2 linked regions of the Celeribacter indicus genome follow. The protein of the gene in region 2 interacts with the protein of the main gene of each other region in a pairwise test. Links are inferred from orthologs where the notes say so. Each region holds a gene or a part of one and is shown on either strand. Other genes may lie near its edges. The genes, in order: P73_RS14330 and mntR.

Region 1 (9,100 bases), on a different replicon or contig from region 2:
GACGACGAGTTCGAAGCCCTGCCCGACATAGCGGATATCGGCGGCGCGCCGGATCGCCGGCTGCGGCGCGGCGCCCGTCGCGCGGCTGACGGCGGTCGCATCCTCCTCGAGGGCGCGATACTCCGCCTCGAAGGCGTCCCAGTCGAGCTCGTTCAGCGGTGTCGCCACCGAGAGGGAGCGGTCGACGCGCACCGGCGCCACGAGCAGGCCACTGGCCGAGGCGACACCGGCCGAGGGCGGGCAGATCACCTCCCGGATGCCCAGCTTGCCGGCGACCGCACAGCCGTGCAGCGGCCCGCCGCCGCCGGTGGCGAGCAGCGCGTAGCGGCGCGGATCCTTGCCGTTTTCCGCGATATGCATCCGCGCGGCGCTCACCATGTTCTCGTTCACCACGTCATAGATGCCCCAGGCCAGTTCCTCGACCCCGAGGCCGGTCGCCTCGCACAGCGGCGCGAAGGCGTCGCGCGCGATTTCCGGGCTGATCGCGATGGTCCCGTTGGCGAAGGTCTCGGGATCGAGATAGCCCAGCAGCAGCGTGGCATCGGTCACGGTCGGATCGGTCCCGCCACGGCCGTAGCAGGCCGGGCCCGGCGTCGATCCGGCGCTCCGCGGACCGACCTTCAGCAGGCCGACCCCGTCTACCGAGGCGATGGAACCGCCGCCGGCGCCGATCTCGATCAGCTCGATGGTGGTGATGCTGAGCGGCAGGCCGGATTCGGGACGGAAGCGGCGTTCGCGGGCCGCCTCGAACCGATAGGCGATGCTGGGCTCGCCTTCGTCGATCATCGCGAGCTTGGCCGTGGTCCCGCCCATGTCGAAGGCCAGCAGCGAGGCGTGGTCGCTGCGCTCCCCGAAGAAGGCCGCCGACAGCGCCCCGGCCGCGGGACCGGATTCAAGGAGTTGCACCGGCACGCGGCGCGCCTCCTCCACATGGGTGAACCCGCCGCTCGACAGCATCATGAAGATGCCCGCGTCGATGCCGAAGGCGCGGATACGGTCCTCGAGCTCGTTGAGATAGCGCGAAGCCAGAGGTTTGACATAGGCATTGGCGACGGTAGTCGAACTGCGCTCGAACTCCCGGATCTCGGGAACGACTTCGGAAGATATGGAGACGAAAAGACCGGGGAATTCGGCCTCCAGAAGATCGCGCGCCCGGCATTCATGCTCGGGATAGGCATAGGAATGCAGAAAGACGATGGCGACGGAGTCGACGCCATGCTCCACCAGCCGCCGGCCCGCCTCGATCACCGCCGCCTCGTCCAGCGGCTGCACCACCGACCCGTCCGCGGCGACCCGCTCCGGCACGTCGATGCGCAGGCTGCGGCGCACCAGCGGCTCGGGCATGCGGATGAAATTGTCGTAAAGCTCGTACTTGCGCTCGGTCCCGATCTCGAGCACGTCGCGGAAGCCCTGGGTGGTGATCATCCCGGTCTCCGCCCCCTTCCGCTCGATCAGCGCATTGGTGAACAGCGTCGTCGCATGCACGATGCGCCCCACATCGCCGGGGGCCACCTTCTCGCGGGCGAACAGCGTCTCCATCCCGGTCAGCACGCCGGTCGCCGGATCGCCCGGCGTCGTCAGCTCCTTGTGGGAATGGACGGTGCCGTCGCGTTCGTTGTGCAAAACGATATCGGTGAACGTCCCGCCGATGTCGATCCCGAGCGCCCATTGGCCTTGCGGCGGCGCGGATCGGGTGAGCGTCTTGTCTGATGTCACGAAAACCTCCTTGGACAGAGACGGACGGCAGGATGCCGCCCCGGTAGAGCGAAGAATTCGGGCAGGCCGCCGGCGGCCGGAACGGGCAGCACGCCCCCTCCCCGCCGGCACGTCGGTCCCGCGGCCGGGTCCGCCGGAAGTCCGGCAGAGCAGATCCTGTTGAATTCGAGACGAGCCTACGGCAGGCCCGCGCGCCGGGGTAGAACCGTTTCCTTGCATCTGCTGAAGGCAAAGCCTCCTGCCGCGCCGCGATCTGTCCGGCATGTCTGGTCAATCCGGAATTTGCATGATCTGATGGGCTTTCCCGAAGATTGCCCCGGACAGGATGATGGACATCAAGCGCCTGCGCTTCTTTATCGCTGTCGCCGAACTCGGCAGCCTCAGCCGGGCCGCCGACGCGCTCCACATCAGCCAGCCTGCCCTGGGCCTGCACATCCGCACGCTCGAGGAGGAGCTCGACAGGCAGCTCTTCGTCCGGCACAGCCGCGGGGTCGAGATCACGCAGGCGGGGCGGCAACTGCTTCCCCACGCGCGGCGCATCGTGCGCGACGTGGAGGAGACCGTCGAGCTTCTGCGCCCCCGCAAGACGCCCGCCGGCAAGGTGACGGTCGGCGTCGGTCCCGCGATCGACCCGAAGAAGAGTGCCGGGCTGATCGAGCGCGCCTCCGCGCGCTTTCCCGAGATCCGCCTGAACCTCGTCACCGCGCCGAGCGCGACGCTGGTCGACTGGATCGCCGCCGGGCGTCTGGATCTCGCCCTCGTGCATCTGACGGGTGCCCTGCCCTCCGGCATCGGCGCCGAGCCGGTGATGCAGGAGGATATCGTGCTCGTCTCCGCCCGTCCCGACCGGGATGCCGCAGTCACGATCCCCTTCGGCGCCCTCGCCCGGCATCCGGTCGTCCTGCCGCCCGCGCCGCATTCGCTGCGGGCCATGGTGGATGCCGCGGCGCAAGGCGCCGGCATCGGCCTGAATATCCGGTTCGAGATCGAAACGGTCGACGTGATGCTGGAACTGGCGGAACAGGGGATCGCCGGATGTATCGTCTCCCGCAGCGCGCTCAGCGCGCATCCGCGGCCGGAGGCCTTCCTCGTGCAGAAGATCGTCGAGCCGGATCTGGTGCGCGAGGTCTCGCTGATCCGCAGCACGGGCCGCCAGCCGCTTCCGGCCACCGATCTCGTGGCCCGGCTGATCACCGACGTCTATTCCGGGTGAGCCCTGCGCCTTCGGGCGGGAACCGCATATGGAAAACGCGCGGGAGGCTCCCCCGCGCGTTTCGTCCCGTCCCGTACCGGGTCGCTTACCAGGAGGTCAGCACCGTGCCGTGATAGCTGTCCTCGATGAAGGTTTTCACCTCGTCGGAATGGTAGGCGTCGATCAGCGTCTGGACCCAGGGTTGCTCCTCGTCGCCCGTGCGCACCACGATCACGTTCACATAGGGGTTTTCCGCGCTTTCCATCGCGATGGAATCCTCCTTCGGATCGAGGCCGGACGCGATCGCGTAGTTGGTGTTGATCAGCGCCGCATCGAGATCGGCCAGCGAGCGCGGAAGCTGCGCGGCGTCGAGTTCGGTGAACCTCAGGTTCTTCGGGTTGTCGGTGATGTCGAGCACGGTCGGCTTGAGACCGGCCTCCGGGTCGAGGGAGATCACGCCCAGTTGTTGCAGCACCAGCAGCGCGCGGCCGCCGTTCGTCGGATCGTTCGGAATGCCGAAATTCGCCCCGTCCTCGAGCTCGGAGAGCTCGGAAATCTTGTCCGAATAGACGCCCATCGGGGTCGTGATCGTGTTGGCCACCACCGTCAGGTCGAACCCGCGATCCGCCATCTGGTTCTCCAGATAGGGCACATGCTGGAAGGAATTCGCCTCGATGTCGCCATCGGCGAGCGCCTGGTTGGGGATGACGTAGTCGGAGAACTCGACGACGTCGATGTCGAGTCCCATCGGCTTGGCCACCTTGGCCACTTCTTCCATGATCTCGGCATGTTCGCCGGGGGAGACGCCGACCTTGATCTCCTCGGCCAGGGCGGTCGAGGAGATCAGGGCGAGGACGGAGGTCAGGGTCGCGAGACGCTTCATGTTTTCTCTCCTTGAGGTTCTGAGGTCCGGTTACTGTCCGCGCCCTTTCGGGGCGCGCTTGTCCACGCGCGCGGCAATCCATTCCCCGACGGATTGCACGAGCTGCACGAGGACGATGAGGATGAGCACGACCACGGCCATGACTTCGGGCATGAACCGCTGGTAGCCGTAGCGGATGCCGAGATCGCCGAGCCCCTCGCCGCCGACCGCGCCCACCATGGCCGAATAGCCGATCAGGCTCACCACGGCGAGGGTGAGGCCGAGGGTGATCGCGGGCAGGGCCTCGGGGACCAGCACCTTGACGATGATCTGCACCGGCGTGGCGCCCATGGCGCGGGCCGCCTCGATCAGCCCGCTGTCGACTTCGCGGATCGCGTTCTCCACCAGCCGGGCGATGAAGGGTATGGCGGCGATGGTCAGCGGCACGATGGCTGCCGTGGTACCGATGGAGGTGCCCGCCACCATCCGGGTGAAGGGGATGATCGCGACGACGAGGATGATGAAGGGCACGGAGCGCGTCGCGTTGACGACAAGGCCGAGCACCTTGTTCACGAGCGGAGCCGACAGCAGTTCCCCGCGCTGCGACGTGGCGAGGAAGGTGCCGAGCGGCAGGCCGAAGACCGTGCCGATCAGCGCCGAGATCGCCACCATGTAGAGCGTCTGTCCCGTCGCCTCGATCAGCAGGTTGATGAGATTAGCCGACATAGCCGAGCACCTCCGTCATGAGCCCGTGACGTTCGAGATAGGACCGCGCCTCCGCCCCCCGTCCGGCGGGAAGCGAGACGAGCAGATTGCCGAAGGGATGCGTGCCGATCTCCTCGACCGCGCCGGCGAGGATGTTGACCTCGATCCCCAGATCCCGCGCGAGCAGCGCGAGCATCGGATCGGTCGCGTGCTGCCCGGCGAAGGTCACGCGGATCACCTCGTCGCCGCCGCCCGCGGGCAGGCTGTCCGTCAGCCGGTGCCTGATGAATTCGGGCAGCGTGACGCCGGTGACACCGGAGAGGAAGGAGCGCGTGGTGGCGTGTTTCGGCGCGACGAAGACATCGTAGGTCGTGCCATGTTCGACGATCCTGCCGCCGTCGATCACCGCCACATGGCTCGCGATGTCCCGCACCACCGCCATCTCGTGCGTGATCAGCAGGATCGTGAGGCCGAGGTCGCGATTGATGTCCCGCAGCAGCGCGAGAACCGTCTGCGTCGTCTCGGGGTCGAGGGCGGAGGTCGCCTCGTCGGACAGGAGCACCTTCGGCCCCGTAGCCAGCGCACGGGCGATGCCGACGCGCTGCTTCTGCCCGCCGGAAAGCTCGGCGGGGTAGCGGTCCGCCTGCGCCGAGAGGCCCACGCGCGCGATCAGATCGGCGACGCGCGGCGCGATCTGCGCCTTCGGCACGCCCGCGATCTCGAGCGGGAGGGCGATGTTGCCGGCGACGCTGCGCGAGGACAGAAGGTTGAAATGCTGAAAGATCATGCCGACATCGCGCCGGATCGCGCGCAGGGCGGGACCTTTCGCCGTGCCGACATCCTGCCCGCCGACCAGCACGCGGCCGGAGGTCGGGCGCTCGAGCCCGTTCACCATGCGCAGGAGCGTCGATTTCCCGGCGCCGGACCGCCCGATGATGCCCGTGATCGTTCCCGGCGGCACGGTGAGGATCACGTCCTCGAGCGCCGCGACGGTTCCCCCGCCGGGCTTGTCAAAGGCCTTGCCCACGGCCTCGAACACGATCGAGGCGGCATCCGTCTGTTTCTCTGTCATGCTCCGTCCGACCGGCTTTTCTGTATCTTCCCCGTCGTAGAGCGGAGTTTGACCGAAGGTTCAACCCGTCTTCCGCCCGCCCCGCCCCCCGCGCAGGCCACAATTCCCGCCTTTGCCGCCATTTGCTGAAACGCCGCCCTCGCGGGAGCCGCGGCGGACAAAAAAACATATGTGCGGCAAGAGGCGGGCGGAGGATTTTATTTTTCTTTCATCCTTGACGCGACGAATCGTCCCGCCGGCGCCGCGGGGTGCGTTTCCGGAGGTGGCGCGCCGCACACGACGGGCCCATGCCGGTTACCGTTCCGGTATCCGGTCCTTAGCGGAGATCAGGTTCGGGCTTTCATCCTTCAGACCGATCCCCGTCACCCGCCGTTCGCCCGCCTGTGCAATGAGCCAGGCCAGCCGCGCCGCCGCCGCCGTATAGGAGAGCCCGCCGCGGGCGTGGATGTTGGAGACGCAGTTGCGCGCGCTGTCGCGGGTGCCGGGTGCAGGCGCCCATGTGAGATAGGCGCCGAGGCTGTCGGAGACGGTAAGGCCCGGCCGCTCCCCGATGAGGACGAGCACCAGGCGCGCCCCGCAAAGCGCCCCGATCTCGTCGCCGATGGCCACCCGCGCCTGCTCCGCGAGGAACACCGGCGCGCCGCGGGACGCCGCGCAGACGCCGTCCAGGGCCGCGACGAGCGGCGCCGCATGCGCCATCACCGCAGGCGGCGAAAGGCCGTCGGCGATGACGATGGCGAGGGATGGACGGCTTTCCGCGACCTCCGTGCCGCGGGCGAGGCGCCGGCCGAGATCCGGCCGCCTGAGATAGCTGGCGCGATCGGGGGCACGGCTCTGCACGAGCTGGACCGGCCGGTCGAGCGCCGCCGCAAGTCCCGGCCAGTCCGGCCGTTCCGTGATGGCGTCCCGTGCCGCCGCGTGATCCTCCTGAAAGGACAGCAGGCGGTCGAGCGGCACCGGACCGCCCGCGAAATCGAGCCGCACGCGGGAGGGCGTCAGCGCGGCCAGCGCCTCGAGACGGGATTTCAGAGTGCCGTTCATGTGCCGAGCCCCATCTTCTCGAGCAGGCGCGCCGGATCGGGAAGCGCCTGCGCCCGGCCGCCGATGCCGGTCTCCGCCAGCCATGCCGCGAATTCGGGCGCGGGGGCGAGCCCCGAGATCTCGCGCAGATAGGCGATGTCCTCGAAGGCGAGGCTCTGGTAGCCGAGCATCGCGTCGTCGGCCCCCGGCACGGTGATGAGGAAATTCACCCCCGCCGCCACGAGCAGCGTCGCGAGCGTGTCCATGTCGTCCTGATCGGCCTGGACATGGTTCGTGTAGCAGACATCCACCCCCATCGGCAGACCGAGCAGCTTGCCGCAGAAATGGTCCTCGAGCCCGGCGCGGATGATCTGCTTGCCGTCATAGAGATATTCCGGCCCGATGAAGCCCACGACGGTGTTCACGATCATCGGGTCGAAGGCCCGCGCGACGCCGTAGGCGCGCGCCTCAAGCGTCTGCTGGTCGACCCCGTGATGCGCGTCGGCGGAGAGCGCCGCGCCCTGCCCGGTCTCGAAATACATCACGTTCCGTCCGACCGTGCCGCGCCCGGCGGCAAGCCCGGCCTCATGCGCCTCGCGCAGGACCGAAAGCGAGACGCCGAAACCCGCGTTCGCCGCCTCCGTCCCCGCGACCGACTGAAAGATCAGATCGACCGGCGCACCCGCCTCCAGCAGGTCGAGCGCATTCGTCACATGGGTGAGCACGCAGGTCTGGCCGGGAATGTCGAAGCGGGCGCGGATGTCGTCGAGGGCGCAGAGCAGGCCGTGGCAATTCGCGATGTTGTCGGAGGCCGGGTTGATCCCGATCACCGCATCCCCCGCCCCGAAGGCAAGCCCGTCGAGCACCGCGACCGCGATCCCCTTCGGATCGTCGGCCGGATGATTGGGCTGGAGCCGTGTGGCGAGCGTCCCCTTGCGCCCGAGCGTGTTGCGGAAGGCGGTGATCACCTCCGCCTTGCGCGCCACCCGGACGAGATCCTGGTTGCGCATGAGCTTGGACACGGCGGCGACCATCTCCGGCGTGAAGCCGGGCGCGGCCGCGCCGAGGGAAACCGCCGTCGCTGCGGGCGACAGAAGCCAGTCCCGCAGATCCCCCAGCGTCATCGCCGCGAAGGGCGCGAAGGCCGTCCTGTCGTGGCTGTCGATGATGAGCCGCGTCACCTCGTCACGCTCATAGGGCACCACGGCCTCGCTGAGAAAGGCCGTCAGCGGCAGGTCCATCAGCACCCGCCGTGCCGCCACGCGCTCGAGCGCGCTTCCGGCCGCGATGCCCGCGAGTTCGTCGCCCGACCTCGCCGGGGTCGCCGCGGCCAGCACATGCGCGAGCGAGCGGAAGGTGAACCGCTCCCCGCGGGCCGTTGCGCGATAGCCCGCCATCACAGCCTCCGCAGATGCATCGCCCAGTCCGGATGCTCCATGATCGAGCGGGCGCGCATCTTCTTCCACATGCCGTATTTGTGGAAATCGAAATCGAGGCGGGACACGCTCAGCTGCACCATCGACCACAGGCACCATTTCACGTCGGCCAGCGCCTTGTGCACGGTGACACGGGAGACGATGTCGTCGCGGACCTCTCCGAAATACGCCTCGATCAGCTCGCGCTCGCGGCCGGGCGTGAAGAACATCTCCCCGAACCAGATGCCCAGATCGTAGCAGCGGTCGTTCATCGAGGCATATTCATAGTCGATCAGCATGATCGTGCCGTCCTCCCCGATCATGAAATTTCCCGGCATCGGATCGTTGAAGGAGGTGACGAGATCGTAGCCCGAGGCCTCCATCGCCTCCTTCGCGAGGGCGGTGTTGGTCAGCAGCCAGGCGCCGTCGCGATACATCGGCGCGCCGAGCTCCCGCACCTGCCGCAGATGTTCGTCGATCATGTCGAAGACGGTCTTCGTCAGCCCGAGCGCGGGCAGCCCGTGCATCGTCCGATAGGCGGCGATGGCGGCGCGGCAATTGTCGAGCCCGGCGAAATCGCTATGCGTCGAGGGCCGCCGGTCCGGGAGGAAATCGTTGATCTCCACCCCGCGATCCGCGAGGTCGTCATAGACGCGCGGCCCCAGCCCCGCGGCCGCCGCCCTTTGCGACGCCTCGAGCGCGGTCGCGCGGTCGATGAACATCTCCGTACCGTTTCCGGGAACCTTCACGAACCAGTCTCCCGATCCGTCGCGCGCCTGCACGCGCCAGTTCTCGTTCGAGATGCCGCCCGACACCGGACCATAGACCATGCCCGCGCCGCCCCGGAACAGGGGCGCGTCGCGGATCACGCTCTCGATGGTGTCTTCCATGGGATGAGCGGCGCTGCCCAGCGGTTTCATCATCATGCAGCCTCTCCCGTGAGCCGGATCTTCTCTTCGTAAAGCGGATGGGACAGGGCGATGCGCAGGCGCAGAAGCCGCCATTCGCCGTATTTGATCCATTCCACCGACCTGCGTTCGGAGCGATGCGCCATCAGCCGCGCCCAGAGCGCGTGCAGCATGTCGTCGACATGGGACCAGAGCCGCGCGCGGGCGAAA
Region 2 (9,112 bases):
CACCAACAGACCTCGCAAAAAGGGGCGTCGAGCAGTGACAAACACCAGATTTCCACGGCGCGCCTTTTTGATGGGCGGATTGGCCTCCTTCCTGTCAGGTTGTGCCAGCAAGTTCCGGTCTTACAACGGACCCGAAGTGACCCGGCTACGCATGTATAAGGCACAGCGGTTTCTGGTTCTGGACGGGGTGGATGACGTCTTGCGGACCTATCCCATCGGATTAGGCTTCGCGCCCGAAGGTCACAAGCAGTTCGAGGGGGACGGCCGTACGCCGGAGGGCTCCTACGTGATTGATCGGCGCAACCCGGAGAGCCTCTTTCACCTGTCGATTGGCATCTCATATCCCAACGCGGCAGACATCGCTTTTGCGCAGGCTCAAGGAAAGTCGCCCGGTGGCGACATTTTCATCCACGGAGGACCGCGCAAGGGGATCGACCCAATGAATGTCCGCGACTGGACGGCAGGCTGCATCGCCGTCACTGACCGCCAGATCGAGGAAATCTATGCCATGGTCAGGGACGGGACACCGATCGACATTTACGCCTAAGGATCAGGTGAAGCGGCGCCGCAGTGCGACGTTGATCGCCTCAATGGCCATGACCATGACGACGACCGCAATCGTGACGCTGGCGGCCTTATCATACTGGAAGGATCTCACGTAGGTCTGGATGTAGAAGCCGATCCCACCCGCGCCGACGATGCCGAGGATCAGCGACTCGCGCAGGTTCAGTTCGAACCGGAAAATCGTGTCGCGGGCAATGACTGGGGCCATCTGCGGCCAGATCGCATGCCTGAGCCGCACGAGCGGTCCGGCGCCGGCGCTTTCCAGTGCTGCGATCGGCGCGCGGGACACGCCGTCGATCGCCTCGGCATAGAACTTGGCGAGCATCCCCGTTGCATGAAAGGCGACCGCGATGATGCCGGGCAGCGGCCCGAGCCCGACAGCGCCCACCATAAGCATGGCCACGAGGATCAGCGGCACGGCCCGGATAAAGGCCAGCAGCGCGCGCACAGGGCCGAACACCATGCGCGAGACCATGGTCTCGGAGGCGAGGATGGCCAGAGGGATCGACAGGATCACAGCGCCGAGGGAACCGAGGATCGCTATTCTCAGCGTTTCCGCGCTGCCCTTCCTGATCTCGGCCATCACTGTCGGATCGGGCGGGAACATCCGCCCGAGAAAGTCAGCGATCCGCGGACCGGCCGAAACGAGACGCGACAACTCGACATCGGTCGTGGCGAAGGACCAGAGGATTGCGCCTGCGATCAGGGTGCTGGTCGCGAAGCCGCCGAACCTGCGGTGGCCCATCAGGACACCGCCCGGAGGCCGGAACCGGGCATCGGCTCTGCCTCCCGGTAGAGAGCCGCCGTCGCCTCGTCCTGCAACTCGGATGTCGGCACATCGAACACGATCCGCCCGTTCCGCATGCCGATGATGCGCTGCGCGAAACGCCGCGCCAGGTCGGGCTGGTGCGAGGAAAACAGCGCCGTTGCGCCGCGCGCTTGCGCCGCCCCGGTCAGCAGCGCCAAGACCTCCCCAGCGCGGGTGGGGTCGAGGTTGCTCACCGGCTCGTCGGCGAGGATCAGCCGTGGCTCCTGCGCGAGACACCGCGCAATGGCCACGCGCTGCCGCTGGCCGCCGCTGAGACTGTCGACCCGGCGTTCGGCGAGATCGGCAATGCCGCAATCAGTGAGGGCTGTGCGCGCAATGTCGAGATCATGTGGCCTTGGCGACCCCAGCAGGGCGCGCAGGGGCGCCATCCGGCCTAGGCGGCCGTTGAGCACGTTGCGCAGAACCGTGGAGCGTTCGACCAAGGCGAATTCCTGAAATACGAAACCGGTATCAGGTCGGCTTGCGCGCGGCGGCGGTTGGTCTGGATCGAGCGGCGCACCCAAGACTGAAACGCGCCCGCGCCAGCCGTGGAGCCTGCCATCGAGCAATGCCAGCAGCGTTGTTTTTCCTGCCCCGGACGGGCCGAGCAAAGCGACGCTTTCGCCGGTCGAAATCGTAAGCGAGACTCGCTCCAGCGCCGGAACACTCCCGCCCGGATGGGCAAAGTTCAGGTCGTCGATCCGGATGGCGGTGGTCATTCCAGGAGCCCATATCGCCGTGCCATGTCGCGCACGCCGTCATAGGCGGCAGGGTCGGCCCTGACATAGCCGTCCGGCCCGTAGAGATAGCGCAGCTTGTCGCGGTTCTCGGGCTCGTTGAGCCGCAGCATCGCGTTGGTGAAGCGGTCTTGCACCTCGGCATCCAACCCGGGTCGCGCGATCACGACATGGCTGGGGATTGGCGGGCTTTCCGCGATCCATGTCACCTGTGCTTGCTGCTGCGGCGTCAGGAGCAGGTCGGCATACTGGCTGGCACCCGCAGCGTCGACCAGACCTTCGGCCATCGCCTGCATGGCCTGCTGATAGCCGCCTGCGAAGAAGACGCGGCCGAAGAATGCCTCCGCCGCGCCTGGGCCGTCGATCAGCCGAGCCTCGACGAATTCGGCGAGCGGGTAGAGATAGCCCGATTCCGAGATCGGATCGGCGAATGCGATGTCGCGTCCGCGCAGGTCTGCAAGCGCGCCGATGCCACTGTCGCGACGCACGAAAATGCGTCCCGTATAACTCGGCGCGTCGCGGTAGACCTCGGAGAGAAGCGGCACCGCGCCGATCTCGGCCTCGGCCAGAACGAAGGGCAGGGCGCCCATGAAGGAGATGTCGGCGTCGCCGTTTCTCAGCGCCTCGACCGCCGCCGCATGGTCGATGGTGACGAACCCTTCGACGGGGACGCCGATCTCACTGGCCAGCCAGCCGCTGATGGCCTCTATGTCGCCCAGGAGCTTCTCGGGGTTCTCCTGCGGGATGAAAGCCAGCCGCAACGCAGTGTCCTGCGCGGCCAGCGGGGTTGCGAGCGATACTGCGCCCGCAGCGGCCAGCGCCAACATCGTTCTGCGGTTCATATGGATCGCCATCAGAATGCCCTCTCTTCGATTGCGTCGGCTTCGGACTTGAACGCGGTCCAGCTTGTTTCGGCAGCCACCCAGTCATCAGTACGAACGGCGTCACCAACCTCGGCCAGACGTTGGGCCAACGCGTAGACTTCAGGCCGCGCAGCCAGGTTCGACATTGTGCTGGCGTCCGCCGAAAGGTCCGCGGCCACGGTGTCGGTCAGCAGCAGGATATGTTTTGCATCCCGCTGCGGCAGCAGCGTATCAAGCGTCGAGGCGAAGGTCGTCAGTTCGGAGAATGCCAGCCGGAAGGCGGTGTTCTCGGCGTCGAATGCCTCATAGGGCTCGTCCGCTGCGCCCACGGTCTCCAGATAGGCCGTCAGGTCGGCCCGTTCCGCTCCGGTCAGGCCGAGCGACTTCGATTCGTCGAACCAGTCCACGACAGCGGCCAGGGTCGGCAGCGACCCGTCGTGGAAATAGGGCGCGGTGTAGACGGTGCCGAGCAGCGTGGGTGTATCCATCGCACCGGTGCGGGCGCCATCGTAGGCCAACGCAACCGAGCCGATATCATGGGCCTGCCGGTCCAGGAAGTTCGTGTCCGGGACGTGGCAGCTGGAGCAGGAACGGTCGCCGAGCGCCGCGAAGGGTGTATTGAAGATCGCTTCGCCGCGCTGCGCTGCCTCGGGAGCGGCTTCGGTCAGCTGACCATCCGGTGTCAGCATGGAGTTGGGCAGGAAGTCGAATTCGAGCATGTAGGCGAGCAGAGCATCCAGCATGAAGGGCGTCGGTTCATCGCCGCCGAACTCGTTGACGATGACGTTGCGGGTGAAATCGCGCAAGGAGGCGAAGCGGCCATCGCGGCCGTAGGGCCCGGTGAAGCGCAGGCCACGGAGGCTGGGGATGTCAATCGGATCATCACGCCGGTCATTGAAGATCGGGTTGAAGAAGGCGCCATCGACATCGATCGCGCCTGGTTGATGGCTCGCACCCGGAATGAAAAGCCTCTGGTTAACGTCCGATCGGTTGTGACAGGTCGAACAAGCGACCCCGAGACCCTGCGCCGGATTGCCAAAGATTTGCGCGCTGTCGAATAGCATGTCGCCATAGGCCACCAATGGCAGGTCGGTCTCGTCGATGCCCTGCTCCTCGAAATTGAGGACGAGGCGCGGCAGCGGATCCTGATCGAAGATGTCAAACCCCGGCGGCAGGCTAGGCGGCACCTCGATGGTGCGGCCACTCAGGACAACAGTTTCCGGCAGCGCGCTCAGCGTCCGGCGCGGCGCGAAATCGTCAACGAGGTAATTCTCGGCGAGATAGAGGGAGATGACTTCGCGCGCGGCTTCCATGGTTTTGCGACTCGCGGGTGTGGCACCAGCACCAAGAACACCGGCGGAACCTGTGCTGCTGTTGAGTTCCAGCCAGGCGAGGCCGATGCGTCTCGAAGCGTCGGGATCAGCAGCCGCGATACCGTCCGCGAACGAGCGATAGAGTTCTCGGGCTGTCCGCACGGCCTGCTGCGCACGTGCAGGGTCGTCGGCCATGACTGCTCGGTCCAGTTCCTCGTCGATCCGGCGCGCGATCAGCCGCGTCGCCTCGGCAAAGACCGCCTGGCGGTCTTCGCGAGTGATGGCGTCCAGAAGGGGGGCGGGTCCGATGTCGCTGTTGCCGTCCAGCCATGCCAATGCACCAACAGAGAATTCCGAACCCCGGTAGGGTTCGGCCCAGGCGGTCCCGACGTCATCCCAAGGCAGCGGTTCGAGATTTCCGAGGAAGAGAGTCAGCCGGTAGGCCGCCGCCTCGGGAAGCCATGGAGCCTCCTTGGCAGGCGTCGCAGCGACAGGTCCGGACAGGACGAGCGCACTTGCGAGTGCGACAATGAACGCTCCAAGGAATTTCTGAATCACCGCAGTCTCCGAATTCAAAAGTTAGACACGGCTAATTTATCTACCCTAAGCAAACAAGTTGTCAATCCTGCAGTTTCCCTGCAAAGTCCCAACTATGACAAAGCTGCAATCACAGGAACATGAACCGTTCGAAACTGTCGACAGGGCTCCCGAAGCACAGGCTGAGGGGTTCGCGACCGTGCGTCAGGCACATGAGAGCGAAATGGCGGAAGATTACGTTGAACTGATCGCCGAACTGATCGAGTCGCGCGGAGAGGCAAGGCCGGTGGAAATCGCCGAACGTTTTGGAGTGAAGCCGCCGACCGTGACCAAGAACATCTCGCGGCTCAAAGCTGCTGGCCTGGTGCGGCGGGAACCTTACCGCGCCATATTCCTCACGGATGCCGGTCGGGAGTTGGCCGAGGCCTGCCGCCGACGACACAGGATCGTCGTCGCGTTTCTCCTCAGCCTGGGAATCGACGAAGAGACTGCGGAACGCGATGCGGAAGGGATCGAGCATCACGTCAGCACGACCACGCTGGAGGCCTTCGAACACGCCCTCCTGCAATCTCAAAGCGGCAAGTAGCGCAGCATCAAGTTCTCGCGAAATTCAGAAAAGCAAGACTCAGGAGGCGGCGGCGTCAGCAGTCAAAGGCTGGTGGGTTGGCATTTGTTCTGATGGTCAACCTTAGTGCAGAAAATCGTTCGTGTCCTCTGAGCTTGGCCAGCCCGAGATAGTGTGCCCAAAATCTCTGACTGCGACGACGGTGCAGCGAGAATGTCGATCGCGGGAAAAGACGTGGATACAACCTTTGATTTGCTCCTCTGTTCAAAGCGCATAGACAATTGTCACCACCGTCGTCATGACGATGAAGAACATGACCAAGGCACCTATGGCGAGCGTCCGGCCCATGTCGCGGTTTGGCTCTGCTACTTTCAGACGCAATTCTTCGGCCGTTTCCGGAAACTCGAGCGCCGCGGAGTTTGACCCTCGCACCAACTCGTATCGTGAATTCCAGCGACGCACCTCGGCCGCGTTCCACCCGTTCATGACCAGAATGATCGCGGCGATCATCAGCATCGAGGACGGGACCCAGATCGTGTAGCCACCCATGGTTTCGTCGGACAGGGGATCGAGAAACCCGGTTCCCGCCGTTTGGTAGGAAGCATAGAGGCTCACCTCTTTGAGTGTCGTCAAGGAACCCAGAAAAATGTTTGAAACGATCACCGCGAAACCGGAGATCAGCCTTGCGCCGCGCCTCGCGCCCTCAGGGGGATCTCTCGGGTCGAAGAGCATGCCGAAATACCAGATCCCTGCCAGCACCATCGCAAAATGGGCGAACACCTCGATCGCCGCGATGCGCTGAGCAAGTCCGTAAAGCACTGGAATCTGCCAGATAAAGAGCGACGTGATGAGCGCGGCAGTGGCGGTTACCGGATGTGCCAAGAACCGAAATGCAAAAGATTTTCCAAGAGCGTCGAGGTATCGACGCCACCGTCTGTTCAAACCGGCTTGCAATAATCGCCACGGCTGAGAGACCGCGAAGAGTAGTGGTCCTGCAAGGCGGAGGAGAAGGTGCTCCACTTGGTGCACCGAAAAGAGGCTATGCCCCAACGAAGCCAGAGGCGCATTTGTGGCCGCGAGAATGCAGGTCAAGCCAGCGAGGAACAGGGCTTGCCGCCACATAGACACCGTCCCGCGAATGCGAGCGGATCGCACGAGGCCGCGCATGTAGACCCATGCGGCCAAGCTGACGGAAACAAGGGACACTGGCGAAATCGCATACCCAAACGGGTCGAAAAGGAGGAAGTAAGTGATCATCGGCTCCTGTCATTTTGTATTGTCGGCGTATCGACGGATACCGGTGAAAGTCGGGATGTTCCCACAGCGCCACCCCGGGCCAAGGACAGATCAGTGGACATCGTGAGATATTTGCCCTGCATCCACATGAGAAAAAGGTTTTCATAGAAACGTGAGAGCGGGTGGCCGGACTGACCGGCTGGCGCGATGAAATAGGATCCGGCTTCTTCCGAAAACGACATGACCGCCTGAAAATTGGTGCCCGCGCTGGCCGCGAAGGGGCGGTCATTGTCAGAAGATAACAGCGTTGCAATCAGTGTGTATGGATCGCCCGAAGATGGGGCTTCGAGAGACAGCAGATCGCTGATGATCCCACTCGATCGGATTGGCGCCCACCCCATATTCAAAGCGTGTGCTTCGCCCCAGACCCAATCTGACGGATCGGGTCCGTAGCGGTCGACAAGCCAGCCGATGGCATCATCCAGGGCCGCACGAACCTGATCCTGGCAGGTCTCGATGCGGGTGGACGGGCGGATGTCGCACCAGATTGCGCTCCCTCCGCGATCTGAAAGCACCGCAAATAGGATATCGGCATTTGGCCTGGCCCAGACCGTTGTCGCGGATGGAAATTCATCCTGAAGTATCCGTTTTTGCAACGCGCGCGCCCAGGCCCAGAACACGAGCGGTTCCGGTGAAAAGCGATCCATGTCGCCATTCCATTGGGCAAGTTGACCCAGAATATCGCCGCGAAACTCATCTGCGCGGTTCTCTTCGAGAGCGCCTGCGGAACCCACGAACCAGAGCTCTTTTGCCATTATAGGAAGAAGCGCCCGCGCGGCAGTGCTGACCGTGTCGCGCTGCGCCGCAATCGCGCCCTCGACCGAGAATATCGGTTGCCGCACATCAAGAGCTGCCAGACGGGCGTCTCGAAACGAGAAAGGCGTTTCGACCTCCCTGTCAGGCCAGCGAGCAAGGATTTCTCGGCCGATGGCAAGAATCTCCAATCCGGCTGGTGCCAGGTTCATGCTTGCGTCCATAGCATCGTTCACATCGGCGGACCGCGCCAGACGGTCAAGCATCATCAGAAAATTGCCGGCCTTGGCAGCGGTGGGACTCACTGGCTCTTTAAGGGCAGTCAGTGACAGAGATCGGAACGCCCAAGCGACGCGTTCGCTGCGACCGACGACAATGAAGGGCACACCCGGCATTGTAGCCCCAATCGCGGCTCCGGTCGGGAGTTGAATATCCGCCAGGTACCATTCAGAAGGCAGCGATAAGGGGCCACGTATATCGGCGGCGAGAATTGGTGCTCCCGAAGCTGTTCTGTCTCCAGGCAACGCCCAAGCATCGAGGCTGACCTTGGGCGAGGTCACAAACAGCTCGGGCAAAAGAGGTCGATCTGACAAGCCGGACAGGTCACTCTGGCGTCTCTCGGGTTGAAGATCGTTCAGAAACGCTTGGGCAAGTCTGAGACTATCGACGGGTCTCCAGGCAGCGATCATTCTCTCATCCGCGATCAACAGATCGGGTGAGCCTCTGCCGCGCCCGCCTTCGGATACCAGACCAAGCCACGCGTTGACACCAGCGGCATATGCGTCGAGCGCTTGGGCTGTCGAAGGCTCGACTTCGATCGTCTGGTCAAGTGGCAACAAGGCTTGCGCTGCCCGCCTTGCCCTCAATAACTGGCCAAGCCTGTCCTGAGCGTGAACGAAACCAAGCGCGAAATAGGCGTCCGCAGCGGAGTCTGCAGAAATGTGCGGTATGGCCGCAGCATCTCGCAGAATATCGACTGGACCTTCGATTCCCGCAACACTGAAATCCTCGTCATAGTCGGGGACGGAGGCGCGCAAAAGAAAGTAGACGACACCGGATACGGCCAGTCCTGATGCAAAAATCGCCAGGAGCAAGTACAGTAATATGTTGAACAGTCGTTTCAATTCGTTGCCGGTGCCAAAGCAATCTCAAGACGTGATGCGCAAGAGGATCACCGAGGCGAAAAAAGCGAGTAGGCCGAAAGCAATACCGAAGCCTGTCGCGTATTGAAGTATATCCAGGCGGTTCCCTTTCTGCCGTTGCGCCAGATAGCCACCCCAGAGCGCCCCTCCGACAAAGCCTGCGAGCACCAGCATCACGATTCCTCCGATTTTGATTTTTCTGAATTGAAACGTCGTCTGGCCGATCCGACGGTAAAGGCTAAGGCCCAGACCGCACAGATGAGCGCCAGCGATGTCCAATCACCGAAACGTGCGTAAGGTGTAGGCGCAAGCGCTGTCGGCAGGGTGGCATCTATGACTCCAGTTTGTCCGGTCTCGAGGCGCGCGATGATCTCTCCCTTGGCGTCGATGATCGCGGAAATCCCCGTGTTGGCCGCCCGGACCACAGGAAGCCCTTCTTCGACCGCGCGCATGCGCGCGGAGGCGAGGTGCTGCTCGGGGCCGATGCTGGTACCGAACCAGGCATCATTTGTTGCGTTGAAAATCCAGTCGGGG

What was found.
Region 1: the proteins of mntR (region 2) and P73_RS14330 interact in binary tests that used the Escherichia coli proteins (3 or more experiments, as listed by UniProt). The link is inferred for Celeribacter indicus from one-to-one orthologs.

What each region holds. Positions count from the first base shown.
Region 1 is NZ_CP004393.1:2,853,376-2,862,475, forward strand. What follows is about bases 3,517-6,376. They hold P73_RS14330 (methionine ABC transporter ATP-binding protein), read right to left. Parts: upstream 5,548-6,376; coding sequence 4,486-5,547; downstream 3,517-4,485. Other genes in these bases: P73_RS14320 (MetQ/NlpA family ABC transporter substrate-binding protein), read right to left, coding at 3,517-3,791; P73_RS14325 (methionine ABC transporter permease), read right to left, coding at 3,822-4,496; eutC (ethanolamine ammonia-lyase subunit EutC), read right to left, coding at 5,842-6,376. Outside these bases: P73_RS14310 (hydantoinase/oxoprolinase family protein), read right to left, coding at 1-1,716; P73_RS14315 (LysR family transcriptional regulator), read left to right, coding at 2,045-2,929; more of P73_RS14320, read right to left, coding at 3,015-3,516; more of eutC, read right to left, coding at 6,377-6,588; P73_RS14340 (ethanolamine ammonia-lyase subunit EutB), read right to left, coding at 6,585-7,964; P73_RS14345 (phosphotransferase), read right to left, coding at 7,964-8,908; P73_RS14350 (phosphotransferase family protein), read right to left, coding at 8,905-9,100. UniProt on the Escherichia coli protein: Part of the ABC transporter complex MetNIQ involved in methionine import. Responsible for energy coupling to the transport system. It has also been shown to be involved in formyl-L-methionine transport.
Region 2 is NZ_CP004395.1:74,998-84,109, reverse strand. What follows is about bases 3,801-6,672. They hold mntR (manganese-binding transcriptional regulator MntR), read left to right. Parts: upstream 3,801-4,937; coding sequence 4,938-5,408; downstream 5,409-6,672. Other genes in these bases: P73_RS23190 (penicillin acylase family protein), read right to left, coding at 6,641-6,672; P73_RS23195 (cytochrome c oxidase assembly protein), read right to left, coding at 5,652-6,644; P73_RS23205 (cytochrome c peroxidase), read right to left, coding at 3,801-4,843. In the rest of the region: P73_RS23225 (L,D-transpeptidase family protein), read left to right, coding at 71-547; phosphonate ABC transporter, permease protein PhnE, read right to left, coding at 551-1,309; P73_RS23215 (phosphonate ABC transporter ATP-binding protein), read right to left, coding at 1,309-2,091; P73_RS23210 (phosphate/phosphite/phosphonate ABC transporter substrate-binding protein), read right to left, coding at 2,088-2,963; more of P73_RS23205, read right to left, coding at 2,963-3,800; more of P73_RS23190, read right to left, coding at 6,673-8,560; P73_RS26220 (hypothetical protein), read right to left, coding at 8,585-8,752; lnt (apolipoprotein N-acyltransferase), read right to left, coding at 8,752-9,112.